One region of the Bradyrhizobium sp. 2S1 genome, then DNA from elsewhere that is predicted to be linked to it. Evidence: riboswitches for the same ligand, from Rfam matches in the RefSeq annotation. Region 1 holds a riboswitch; each other region holds the start of a gene.
The links. Region 1 has a riboswitch for cobalamin ahead of HAP54_RS31175 (DUF1636 family protein). Riboswitches for the same ligand answer to the same signal wherever they lie in the genome.
Positions count from the first base shown of each region.

Region 2: linked by a shared signal. The riboswitch ahead of HAP54_RS10040 (hypothetical protein) and the one ahead of HAP54_RS31175 (DUF1636 family protein) in region 1 are both predicted to bind cobalamin.
Region 3: linked by a shared signal. The riboswitch ahead of HAP54_RS16050 (ribonucleoside-diphosphate reductase subunit alpha) and the one ahead of HAP54_RS31175 (DUF1636 family protein) in region 1 are both predicted to bind cobalamin.
Region 4: linked by a shared signal. The riboswitch ahead of metE (5-methyltetrahydropteroyltriglutamate--homocysteine S-methyltransferase) and the one ahead of HAP54_RS31175 (DUF1636 family protein) in region 1 are both predicted to bind cobalamin.

Region 1 is NZ_CP147717.1:6,629,908-6,632,935, reverse strand. It holds gene cobN (cobaltochelatase subunit CobN) at 1-210, opposite strand, end outside; gene cobW (cobalamin biosynthesis protein CobW) at 210-1,244, opposite strand; gene HAP54_RS31175 (DUF1636 family protein) at 1,241-1,615, opposite strand; cobalamin riboswitch at 1,709-1,919, opposite strand; gene cobO (cob(I)yrinic acid a,c-diamide adenosyltransferase) at 1,956-2,609, shown strand; gene HAP54_RS31165 (cobyric acid synthase) at 2,618-3,028, shown strand, end outside.
Region 2 is NZ_CP147717.1:2,097,727-2,100,754, reverse strand. It holds partial or broken gene HAP54_RS10045 (TonB-dependent receptor) at 1-1,006, opposite strand, end outside; gene HAP54_RS10040 (hypothetical protein) at 1,013-1,324, opposite strand; cobalamin riboswitch at 1,434-1,631, opposite strand; gene HAP54_RS10035 (FecCD family ABC transporter permease) at 1,744-2,787, shown strand; gene HAP54_RS10030 (ABC transporter ATP-binding protein) at 2,784-3,028, shown strand, end outside.
Region 3 is NZ_CP147717.1:3,399,119-3,402,146, forward strand. It holds gene HAP54_RS16045 (ribonucleotide-diphosphate reductase subunit beta) at 1-74, opposite strand, end outside; gene HAP54_RS16050 (ribonucleoside-diphosphate reductase subunit alpha) at 65-1,903, opposite strand; cobalamin riboswitch at 2,113-2,327, opposite strand; gene HAP54_RS16055 (hypothetical protein) at 2,581-2,784, opposite strand; gene HAP54_RS16060 (hypothetical protein) at 3,011-3,028, shown strand, end outside.
Region 4 is NZ_CP147717.1:10,226,489-10,229,516, forward strand. It holds gene prpB (methylisocitrate lyase) at 1-247, shown strand, start outside; partial or broken gene HAP54_RS48590 (epoxyqueuosine reductase QueH) at 288-961, shown strand; cobalamin riboswitch at 1,015-1,216, shown strand; gene metE (5-methyltetrahydropteroyltriglutamate--homocysteine S-methyltransferase) at 1,320-3,028, shown strand, end outside.

The DNA.
Region 1 (3,028 bases):
GGTATCGACCGACAGCGGGTGGCGCAGCTCCGCGAGATTGGCGAGCCGCAGCGACGGCAGCGCGGCGCGGCCCCGCCGCCAGCCGGCCGCGAAGGCAGCGAGATCGCTGTCGGAAAACGACAACACCACGAGATCGGCCGGATCCTGGCCGAGGTCCCTTGGTGTCGCGGTCTCCTCAAGGCCGCGGCTCTCGCGGAAGACGACGTGCATCAGACACCTAGTCGCGCCCTGATCGCAGCTTCATTGATGTCGCCGTGCTCGCCGATCACGACCAGCTTCGACTGCCGCGGCCGTGTGCCCCAGGGCATGTCGAACTGATGCCGCACGCGTTCGCCGACGGACTGCACGAGCAGCCGCATTGGCTTGCCTTCGACTGCGATATAGCCCTTGGCGCGCAGCACGTTCTGCTCGCGGGCCAGCCCCTTGATCGAAGCGACGAGTGCCTCGACATCCGAAACCTCGGGAAGATCGATCACCACGGAGTTGAAATCATTGTGCTCGTGCTCGTCCTCGCCATCGTGGTGCGACGGCCGCGACGCGAGATCATCCTCTGCCGCGGCCTCGAGCCCCAGGATCACGCGCGCATCGACGGCGCCGTCGACGATCGGCAACATCGGAACCTCGCGCGGCATTTCAGCGGCAATCACCGCTTTGGCCGCCTTGATCCCTTCCGCTCCGGCGAGATCGGCCTTGGTCAGCAGCACGATATCGGCACAGGCGATCTGGTCCTCGAACACTTCGGACAGCGGCGTCTCGTGGTCGAGATTGCCGTCGGCCGTACGCTGTGCGTCGACCGCAGCCGGGTCAGGCGCAAAGCGGCCGGCCGCGACCGCCTCGGCATCGGCGAGCGCGATCACGCCATCGACCGTGATCCGCGAGCGGATCTCCGGCCAGTCGAACGCCTTCAGCAGCGGCTTCGGCAGCGCGAGCCCCGACGTCTCGATCACGATGTGATCGGGCCTCACGCTTCGCGCCAGCAACTGCTCCATGGCCGGGATGAAATCGTCGGCGACGGTGCAGCAGATGCAGCCATTGGCGAGCTCGACGATGTTCTCGGCCGGACAATTGGCGTCGGCGCACGACTTCAGGATCTCGCCGTCGACGCCTTCGCTGCCGAACTCGTTGACCAGCACCGCAAGCCTCTTGCCGTTGGCATTGCGGATCAGATGCTGGATCAGCGTCGTCTTGCCGGACCCGAGAAACCCGGTCACGACGGTGACCGGAACCTTGGCGAGCGTGGTCATTCTGCGGCCTCCGGCACGACGGAAAGAGGTGGAATGCGGGCGAGCGATTGCTTGCGGAAGATTTCCGGACGGCTGCGCCACGGCACGATGCCGTCAGGCGCGGCCGCATAGGCGGAGGCACCGGCGATCACATCCCTGGCATTGTCAGCGGACAGGCGGCCATAGACATAGGACCACCGCCCCGGCGCGCTGAGCGCGACCGAGCAGCCTTGGCTACAGGCCGACAGGCATTCGACGGGAACAAGATTGACGTCATCGGGCACGCCGGCCTCAAGAAGCGCGGCATGCAGGCGCGCACCGAGCGCGAGCTCACCTTCCGCCAGCGTCTGGCCGGCGCGGCACGTGATGCAGACATGAAGTGTAACGCTCATCGCCCATCCTGGATTGACAGCGGGAGGCGAAGAGGCACACGAACCGATGTGAATGGGTTCGTTCCCCGTCGCGGAACACCCCGTCCGCCGGTCTCACTACACGTTGCGTTGGCAGGTCTCCCGGCTTGCGGAGCAGGATTTCTCCCTCGATACCCACCTTCCCGATCCCTGAAGGGAATCAGTGGCTTTTGGGCATCTCTCCGGTCACGGTCGCGGGGGCGGCTGCTTTTCAGGCCCACCTTGAGCCCTATCGCATTCCCTCTTCGCCTGTCGTAGGACAGGAACCAACGCGGGCCCACCATTCGTCCGTGGCTCGAACTTGTCAAGCCGAAGGAACGTCATGATTTCTGAAGAAAACGGCGCCGAAGACGAGGTCGTCAGCAGCGAGGTTTCGCTGGATGCGCGCCACGCGACCAAGATGGCGAAAAAAAAGGTTGCCCGCGACAAGATCATGGCGACCAAGAGCGGTGAAAAGGGTCTGATCATCGTTCATACCGGCGCCGGCAAGGGAAAGTCCTCCTCCGCCTTCGGCATGATCGTGCGCTGCGTGGCGCATGGCTTCCCATGCGCCGTGGTGCAGTTCATCAAGGGCGCCTGGGATACCGGCGAGCGCCGCCTGCTCACCGGGCATTTCGGCGAACTCTGTCAATTCCACGCGATGGGCGAAGGCTTTACCTGGGAGACCCAGGATCGCGCGCGCGACATCGCGGCGGCTCAGGCGGGCTGGGAAAAGGCCAAGCAGCTGATCGCAGACCCGAGCTTGCGCATGGTTGTGCTCGACGAGATCAACATCGCGCTGCGCTACGATTATCTCGCCATCGCCGACGTCGTCGACTTCCTGACGACGTCAAAGCCGCCGATGACGCATGTCGTGCTCACCGGACGCAATGCCAAGGAGGAGTTGATCGAGATCGCCGACCTCGTCACCGAGATGACGCTGGTGAAGCATCCGTTCCGCTCCGGCATCAAGGCCCAGCCGGGCGTCGAGTTCTGACAAGCACCATGGCGCGCGCATTGATGATCCAGGGAGCCGGCTCGGACGTGGGCAAGTCGCTCATCGTCGCGGGCCTGGCGCGCGCTGCCAGACGGCGCGGCCTGCGTGTCTTGCCTTTCAAGCCGCAGAACATGTCTAACAACGCCGCCGTGACCATCGACGGCGGCGAGATCGGACGTGCGCAGGCCCTGCAGGCGCTCGCCGCCGGTGTCGAGCCGCACACCGACATGAACCCGGTGCTGCTGAAGCCGGAGAGCGATGTCGGCGCCCAGATCATCGTGCACGGCAAACGGATCGCTACCGCACGCGCGCGCGAATATTCCGCTATGAAACCGTCGCTGATGGGCGCGGTGCTGGAGAGTTTTGGGCGGTTGAAGGATCGCGCCGATCTGGTGCTGGTCGAAGGCGCCGGCAGCCCC
Region 2 (3,028 bases), 4.5 Mb from region 1:
AGATGTGGAAGGGGTCGACGCCCTGGAACGCGCCGCGTGCCTGACGGAACGTCGAATCGTAATAGTCGATGCCGGTGAGGATCGTCGACGGCATCCCCAGCATCACGTTCTTGACGGTGAGCCGCGGCGTCAGCGACCAGGTCTCCAGCGCGGCATCGTTGTAGGTCGAGGCGAAGCTGATGGTCGGTACCGTGCCGAAGAAGCCGCTTTGGGTATCGCGCTGCCGCCAGCCGCCGTCGACGATCAGGTCGACGCCGTTGATCAGCGTCTTGGTGAAGCCGGCGGTGACGCTCGCGGTCTGCTGGTTGGCATAGTCGAACGGCGTACTGCTGCCCCGGCGGTCGGTTTGCAGCTCGTTCACCCCGATCGACGGATCGACCAGCCGCCCGCCGGGCAGGCCGAGCTTCTGGTCGCTGCCCGTGACGGTCAGGAAAGCGGTGAGGTCGGGCGTGGTGTAGTTGACGCTGCCGACCGCGTTGCGCTGGTCGAGCGCATTGTTGACGCGGTAGCCGTCGGACTTGATGCCGTTGCCGTAGAACGAGGTGGACCACGGTCCCGCATTGAGCGCCGCGGAGACGGCGGCCATGCGGGTGTTGAACGAGCCAAATCCCGCCTCGGCTCTCATCGTCGTCGGCGGACCGCCGACGCCGGTCTTGGTGATGATGTTGACGACGCCGCCCACCGCATTGTCGCCGTAGAGCACGGCGCCGCTGTTGCCGCGCGTGATCTCGATGCGCGCGATCGAATCGAGCGGGATCGTGGTGAGGTCGAAGCCGGCCTTGTCGACGTCGTTGAGCCGGCGGCCATTGAGCAGGAACAGCGTGTTGTCGGTGGCGAATGCCCCGAAGCCGCGCAGGTCGACCGCGGTCTTGGCGCCGTTCGGCCCGCCATAGAGCGTTTGCAGCTGCACGCCCGGCACCTGCGCGAGGATTTCCGGCAACGACTGCACCGGCGAATGCGCGATGTCGTCGGCGGTGATCACGGCCGAGGACGATCCGACAATGCCGGCGAACTAGCGACCGCCGCTGGTGCCGCCCGTTCCGGTGGCCGTGCCTGTCCCTGTGGTGCCCGATCCGCTTCCGCCGCCTACATTGGTGCTCTCTGCGGTGCCCGGCGCCGGACGGCGCGGTGCCGGCGCTTCGTCCGCAGCCGGCTTGGCGCGCGTGACGTTCTGGTCGCCCGGCTTGGTGACTTCGATCGCTGGTAGCTGATCGGGAGCAGGCGCCTGCTGCGCCCGCGCGGCGGAGACAATAAATACAGGCGCGAGCATCGTCGTCGCGAGCAGCAGCGTGCGCCGCCAATGGTGGAATGGGTAGGACAACATAAGCGAGACCTCGGTAACGTCAGTGGCACGTCACCGCGAACCAGTCTCACCATCGTGCTAACAGCCTCAGGTGAAGCTCATGCCTGTACTCCCCGACCGGCATCTTCGCGTGTGACCACGGCTGACGGCAGGTCTCCTGGCTCGCGGGTCGTTACCCTTCGTCGCCTTCCCAGGACCGAGATTCCCAGTGGCCTGTGACGAAGGATTCACCGCATACAGTTGCGGGGGCAGCCGCGGCCTTGGGGAAGTTTCCCCGCACCGCATTCCCTTTTCATCTCATGAAAGAACCGTCATGTTCATCTAGGGTTCGGCCGGGCAGCAAAGTCAATCCGGCGGAAGTCGGGCGGCGGTCAGACGGCCACGGTTTTTATCGAGTGTCGCTTGTCTGCCACGGCGATCGCTGTAAGAGCATGGATCCAATGAGCGTGCAGGATTTTGCCTTGGCGGCCGAGGTCGCCGCGCGGCGCCGATGGGGCGCCACCGCGGCGCTGCTCGCGCTTGTGGTCCTGCTGTGCGTGATCTCGCTCGGCATCGGGCCGGTGCGGCTGTCGCCGCTCGCGGTGATCGAGGCGCTGTTCGGCGGCGGCAGCGACGTGGCGCAGGTGATCGTGCGCGAGATTCGCCTGCCGCGCACCATTCTCGCGTTCGCGATCGGCGGCATTCTCGGGCTGTCAGGCGCGGCGCTGCAGGGCCTGCTGCGCAATCCGCTGGCCTCGCCGTCGCTGTTCGGCGCGCCGCAGTCGGCGGCGTTCGGCGCGGTGCTGGTGATCGCGCTCGGCCTGGCCGATGTGCGCTCCTACGCGTTGCCGGTGGTCGCGATCATCGCCGCGTTCGGCTCGGTGTTCGCGCTGCTCGCGGTCGCCGGCCGCAATGCCGGGCTGCTGATCCTGATCCTCGCGGGGCTCGCGATCTCGAGCTTTGCCGGTGCTGCGACGGCGCTGGTGATGAACCTCTCCAGCAATCCCTTCGTGGTGCTGGAGATCGCGTTCTGGCTGCTCGGCTCGCTAGAGGACCGCAGCTTTCAGCATGTGGCGCTGGCGCTGCCCTTCATCATCGCGGGTGCCGCCATCCTGCTGAGCCAGGCGAACGCGTTCCGCGCTCTGACGCTCGGCGAGGAGGCCGCGCAGAGCCTCGGCGTCGATGTCGGGCGGCTGCGGCTCTTCGTGATCGCGGGCGTTGCGCTCGGCGTCGGCGGCGCGGTCGCCGTGACAGGCACGATCGGCTTCATCGGGCTCATCGCGCCGCATCTAATGCGTCCCCTGATCGGTCACGATCCGGCGCGGCTGCTGGTGCCGAGTGCGCTCACCGGCGCGGCGCTGCTGCTCGCGGCCGATATCGCGGTGCGCATCATCGCCTCGACCTCCGACATCAAGGTCGGCGTGCTGACCTCGATCATCGGGGTGCCGTTCTTCCTCTATCTGATCATGCGCGAACGCCGCGCGCTCGGTGGAGGCGTGGCATGAGGCTGCTGTCCGCAACCGGTCTCAGCGCTTCGCTCGGCAGCCGCAAGGTGCTGCACGATGTCTCGCTGTCGCTGGCATCAGGCCATCTGGTCGCGCTGGTCGGTCCGAACGGCGCCGGCAAGACCACGCTGTTGCGCGCGCTCGCCGGATTGATCCCGTCCGACGGCGAGATTCGGATCGGCGGCGATGCGCTGGCGGCGCTATCGCTGCGCGAGCGCGCGAAACGTTTTGCCTATCTGCC
Region 3 (3,028 bases), 3.2 Mb from region 1:
GAGTCAAGGAGACCAACGCGCCCCTTGCCGATCAGCGTGCGCGGATCGACAGACGAGAGATCGATCATTGACATGCGAGGCACTCCTCATAATCGGCGCGCTGCGCAGGCGGCTGCCGCGGCGCGGCCTCGTCATCGTCGACGATCTTGCCGGCGAACGCCGCGCGCGAGATCGATTTTGAACGGCAGTAATAAAGGCTCTTCACCCCACGCTTCCACGCCGTCCAGTGCAGCATGTGGAGGTCCCACTTATCGACCTCGGCCGGCAGATAGAGGTTGATTGACTGGCTCTGGCAGATGAATGCGGCCCGGTCGCCTGCAAGCTCGACGATCCAGCGCTGGTCGACCTCGAAGGCGGTGCGAAACACCGCTTTCTCGTGTTCCGACAGAATGTCGAGATGGGCGACCGAACCCTCCTGCGCAATGATCGACTGCCAGGTCACCGGGGTGTCGGCGCCCTTGGCGATCAGTACCCTGGTCAGATGAGGATTACGTACCGAGATGGCACCAGACAACGTCTTGTGGGTGTAGATGTTGGCCGGGATCGGCTCGATGCATGCGCTGGTGCCGCCGCAGATGATGCTGATCGAAGCAGTCGGCGCGATCGCGATCTTCTGGCTGAAGCGCTCCATCACGCCACGTTCCAGGGCATCCGGGCACGGGCCACGCTCGCGAGCAAGGGCGACGGATGCCGCGTCGGCATCACCCCGGATCTTCCGAAACATCTTTAGATTGAATGATTTCGCCAAGCCACTCTCCATTGGAATGCCATTCGCCTGGAGGAACGAGTGGAAGCCCATCACGCCAAGTCCGACGGAGCGCTCGCGCAGGGCGGCGTAGCGGGCCCGCTTCATACCCTCCGGCGCCGTCGTGATGAAGTGGGTGAGCACGTTGTCAAGGAAGCGCATGACGTCCTCGATGAAGCCGGGTTCCTCATTCCATTGGTCCCAGGTCTCGAGGTTGAGCGATGACAGACAGCACACCGCGGTGCGCTCCTCGCCGCGATGGTCGATGCCGGTCGGGAGCGTAATCTCGCTGCACAGGTTGGAGGTCGAGACCTTGAGACCGAGCTCGCGCTGGTGCTTGGGAAGCGCGCGATTCACGGTGTCGATGAACAAGAGATAAGGCTCGCCTGTCTGCAACCGGTTCTCAAGAATGCGTTGCCATAGCTGTCGCGCGTCGATCTCGCGGACGACCTCGTTCGTCTTCGGGCTGCGCAGAGCGAACGCGGTGCCGGCGCCCACGGCACGCATGAACTCGTCGGTGAGGTTGATGCCGTGATGCAGGTTGAGGCTCTTGCGGTTGAAGTCGCCGGACGCCTTGCGGATCTCGAGAAACTCCTCGATCTCGGGATGCTGGATATCGAGATAGACCGCCGCCGAGCCGCGCCGCAACGAGCCCTGGCTGATCGCCAGCGTCAGGCCGTCCATGACGTGGATGAACGGGATGACGCCTGAGCTGACGCCGCCCTTCACCTTCTCTCCGATCGAGCGAACATTGCCCCAGTACGTGCCGATACCGCCCCCGTTGGAGGCAAGCCACACGTTTTCGTCCCAGGTGCCAACGATTCCTTCGAGCGAGTCCGACACCGAGTTAAGGAAGCACGAGATTGGCAGGCCGCGCGTGGTGCCGCCATTGGACAGCACCGGCGTGGCTGGCATGAACCACAGCCGAGACATCGCGTCATAGAGACGTTGGGCGTGCGCAACATCGTCCGCGAAGGCACAGGACACCCGCGCGAACATGTCCTGGATGCTTTCGCCGACGAGCAGATAGCGATCGGTCAGCGTTAGCTTGCCGAACGCGGTCAGCAGGCCGTCGCGCGATCGATCGAGCGTGAGATCGGACGGCTTTGGCAATGGCGCGAGAGGCCGCGGCAGCGGAGCCGATGACGGCGGCGGCACAACACACCGCTGAGGCGCGGCAGACTTTGGCCGCGCCGGCCACGGCCGCACACTCGGCCACTCAATTAGATGACCATGCTGATTGAAATCGTAAGACGGCGACATCGGCAACCCCGCGATGTTAGGGGGTGAAGCCACGCGCACGACTTGCGAGGAGACGGGTCAAACGTCCCAGGCTGCAAGCGACGCACGGGGCACCCCGCCCGAGGACGTTCTATTCTGTCGCGGCAGGTCTCCTGGCTCGCGGGTCGCTGCGGCTGTCGGCCTTCCCGGTGCTGTCGCGGCCAGTGACCATTATGACAACCGCTCGCCGCTTACAGTTGCGGGGGGCAGCCCCGGAATAGCCGTTACCGGCGCACCGGGTTCCCTCTTAGCTTCCATCCTACTAGATGCAGAATGGAAGACCGTGGCAGATCTACATACAGACGCCGCGCGTCGAGATTCGTCAAGGCTTGTGCCAGGGGAGTCGAGACGCAGGACGCCACGTCCGCTCCGGGTCCGGGCCCGCAACGCTCTGTTCGAGCAAATGCCCCCCCCCCTGCTTCGGCCCATTCCGTGAAAAGAGTGGCAGCATTTTGATTTCGATGCTCCGTCGCGATGACGGGTGCCTATGCGAGCCCGCGTTGGATAGGAATCCGTTCGGCGAAGGTTCTGGGCGATGCTGGCGAGGGATAATCTCATGACGCGCAACGTTTGGCTTGCAATTCAAAGCGGTCGAGAATGCGATCGAGCTGCGCCAGCAAGGTGTTGCTCTTCTTGTGGAACTGGCGTGAGGTGCGTCCCTGCCATGATCGTGCGATCTCGGTGGCTTGCCGCGCGCGCCAGATCGAGCACGATAGCTCCACAAATGCTTGTGGTACCACTGAGCCTTCAACGCGCAACAGTCGCCGTCGCGCTTGCTGACGTGGCCAAGTGTTTTGGCGCCATGATTTACCAGAGCTCCGATCGCAGTAATGACCTTGCCGGCACAGCGGTTGTCCTCACTTGCGTGGTCATGGATGAAGCCGCCAAGGAGGCTCGATCTTAGTCAGCTTTTCGCAAGCTGCCCCTGCTAGCATGAAGCGGATAGGTCATCTCGCGGCGACGCCGCTATCCGGGTGTTACGACATGAACGCAGCCGATATT
Region 4 (3,028 bases), 3.6 Mb from region 1:
CGAGGAGATGGGTTATTCGATGGTGATCTGGCCGGTCTCGTCGCTGCGGGTTGCCAACAAGGCGCAACAGCAGCTTTACGCAGCGATCGCACGCGATGGCGGCACCCATAAGGTGGTCGACCACATGCAAACTCGCGCTGAGCTGTATGCCACCATTGGATTGTACGACTACGAGGCATTGGATGCGTCGATCGTACAGACCATCATTCCCGAAGGGATGCCGCAGCGGGCTATGGGCTCGAAATAGACCTTGTTTCTGAGACGCTATACGGGCGTAGCCGGAAGCCATGAACGATTTCGTCAGAGCGGTCCTCACGCCGCCGCATGGGCACAAGAAAGTGTTGCTGCATTCGTGCTGCGCACCCTGCTCTGGCGAAGTCATGGAGGCGATGCTGGCCTCGGGGATCGACTACACGATTTTCTTCTACAACCCGAACATCCATCCCGAACGCGAGTATCTGCTGCGCAAAGATGAGAACGTGCGCTTTGCGGAGAAACACGGCGTGCTGTTCGTCGATGCTGACTACGACAAGGACAACTGGTTCGCCCGCGCCAAGGGCATGGAGTGGGATCCGGAGCGCGGGCGCAGGTGCTCCATGTGCTTTGACAAGCGTTTCGAGCGCACCGCGCTATATGCGCAAGAACACGGCTTTAGTGTCATGACGAGTTCGCTTGGTATCTCGCGCTGGAAGAACATGGCGAAGATCAGCGACAGCGGCCAACGGGCCGTCGTGCCTTACGAGGGATTGTCGTCAGGGACAATACCTGGCGCAAGGGCGGCGGCTCCAGCCGTATGATCGAGATCAGCAAGCGCGAGGCGTTCTACCAGCAGGAATATTGCGGGTGCGTCTATTCGCTCCGGGACACCAACCAACACCGCCGCCGCCAAGGCCGCGAACCGATCGAAATCGGTACCCAATTCTACGAGTTTGAGGACAAGCCGCCGGTAACGGGTGATTGAGCAATACCAGGGTGTTTTTGATCACGGTCATTGACTGCGGTCGGACTTGACCTTAACTCCTGTGCTGTCGTGGTTCTGCGGGCTCGTTTGGCCCGGAGCTAAGAGGGAAGCCGGTTCAATGCCGGCGCTGCCCCCGCAACTGTAAGCGGCGAGTTGTTGTCCAACAAAACCACTGAGGCCCGAAAGGGCTTCGGGAAGGCCGGACAACAGCACTGACCCGTGAGCCAGGAGACCTGCCTCGACAACAGAACGTACTCGGGCGGGGTGTCTCGGTGGTGCGATTGCGACTCCTCGCGCCACCTTTCGCCCGGAGTCCAGGCGTGTCACGTGGCCTGCGCCCCCAACATCGGGGTAAGCCATGTCTATTTCTTCACTTCCCGTCGCAACACTCGGAACGCCGCGTATCGGACCGCGCCGCGAACTCAAGATGGCGCTGGAAAGCTTCTGGTCCGGCAAATCCAGCGAACAAGCCCTGCGTGAAACGGCGGTCGGCCTGCGCGCCGCCAACTGGGCCCGCCAAAAGTCGCTCGGCGTCAGCGTCATCCCCTCAAACGATTTCTCGTTCTACGATCAGGTGCTCGACACCAGCGTGATGGTCGGCGCCATTCCGGAAGTGTACGGTTGGAAAGGCGGCGATGTGTCGCTGGCAACCTATTTTGCGATGGCCCGCGGCGCGCAAGGCTCCGATCACGATGCCAGTTGCGGCCACTCGCATCACGCGCACGGCGCGTCGCATGGCGTGCCAGCGCAGGAAATGACGAAGTGGTTCGACACCAACTACCACTACATGGTGCCCGAATTCAGCGCCGGCCAGATCTTCAAGGTGTCCTCCTCCAAGGCGGTCGACGAATATCGGGAAGCCAAGGCGCTGGGTTACAAGACCCGGCCCGTCCTGCTCGGACCGGTGACGTTCCTTAGGCTTGGCAAGAGCAAGGATGCGGCACTCAACCCGCTGTCTCTGCTGCCAGTCCTGCTGCCGGTTTACGTCAAGCTTTTGCAGCAACTCGTCGCCGAAGGCTGCGAATGGGTGCAGATCGACGAACCGTGCCTGGTGCTAGACGCAGACCGCGAAACCCAAGGCGCGCTTCAAATGACTTACGCGCTCTTGGCGGAAATGGTGCCGGGCCTGAAGATCATGCTCGCCAGCTATTTCGGCAGCCTGGGCGACAACGCCGATACCGCGCTATCGCTGCCGGTCGCCGGACTTCACATCGACCTTGTGCGCGCGCCGGAGCAACTCGACAAGATCGTCAGCGCCGCACCGAAGGTAATGACCCTGTCGCTCGGTGCGATCGACGGTCGCAATATCTGGCGCTCCAATCTTTCCGCCTTGCTGAAGCGGCTGGAACCGGCGGTCGCCAAGCTCGGCCAGGACCGGGTGCAGATCGCCCCCTCCTGTTCGCTGCTGCATGTCCCGATCGACCTCGGACAGGAAACCAGCCTCGACCCGGACGTGAAGAGCTGGCTTGCCTTCTCGGTGCAGAAGATCGCCGAACTGGCCACCCTGGGCACGGCGCTCGCCGGTGGCCGTGACAAGGTCGCCGATGCGCTGGCAACATCGGACGCCGCGGCTCGCTCGCGCGAGACGTCGTCGAAAATTCACAATGCCGACGTGGCGAAGCGGATGGCGGCGATCGACGATGCCATGCGCCGGCGCCAGAACGTCTTCACGAAGCGCGCCGGTTTGCAGCGCGCACGGTTCGGGCTGCCAGCGTTCCCGACCACGACGATCGGCTCGTTCCCGCAGACCACGGAAGTCCGCAATGCGCGGGCCGCCCATGGCAAGGGTGCGATGAGCGACGCGCAGTATGAGCAATTCCTCAAGGAAGAAACCGCCCGCGCCGTTCGCTGGCAGGAGGAAATCGGCCTCGACGTGCTGGTGCATGGCGAATTCGAGCGCAATGACATGGTGCAATACTTCGGTGAGCAGCTTTCGGGCTTCACCTTCACCAAGCACGGCTGGGTCCAGTCGTACGGCTCGCGCTATGTCCGCCCGCCGATCCTGTTCGGGGATGTTTCTCGCCCCAAGCCGATGACGGTCGAATGGTGGCGTTACGCGCAGTCACT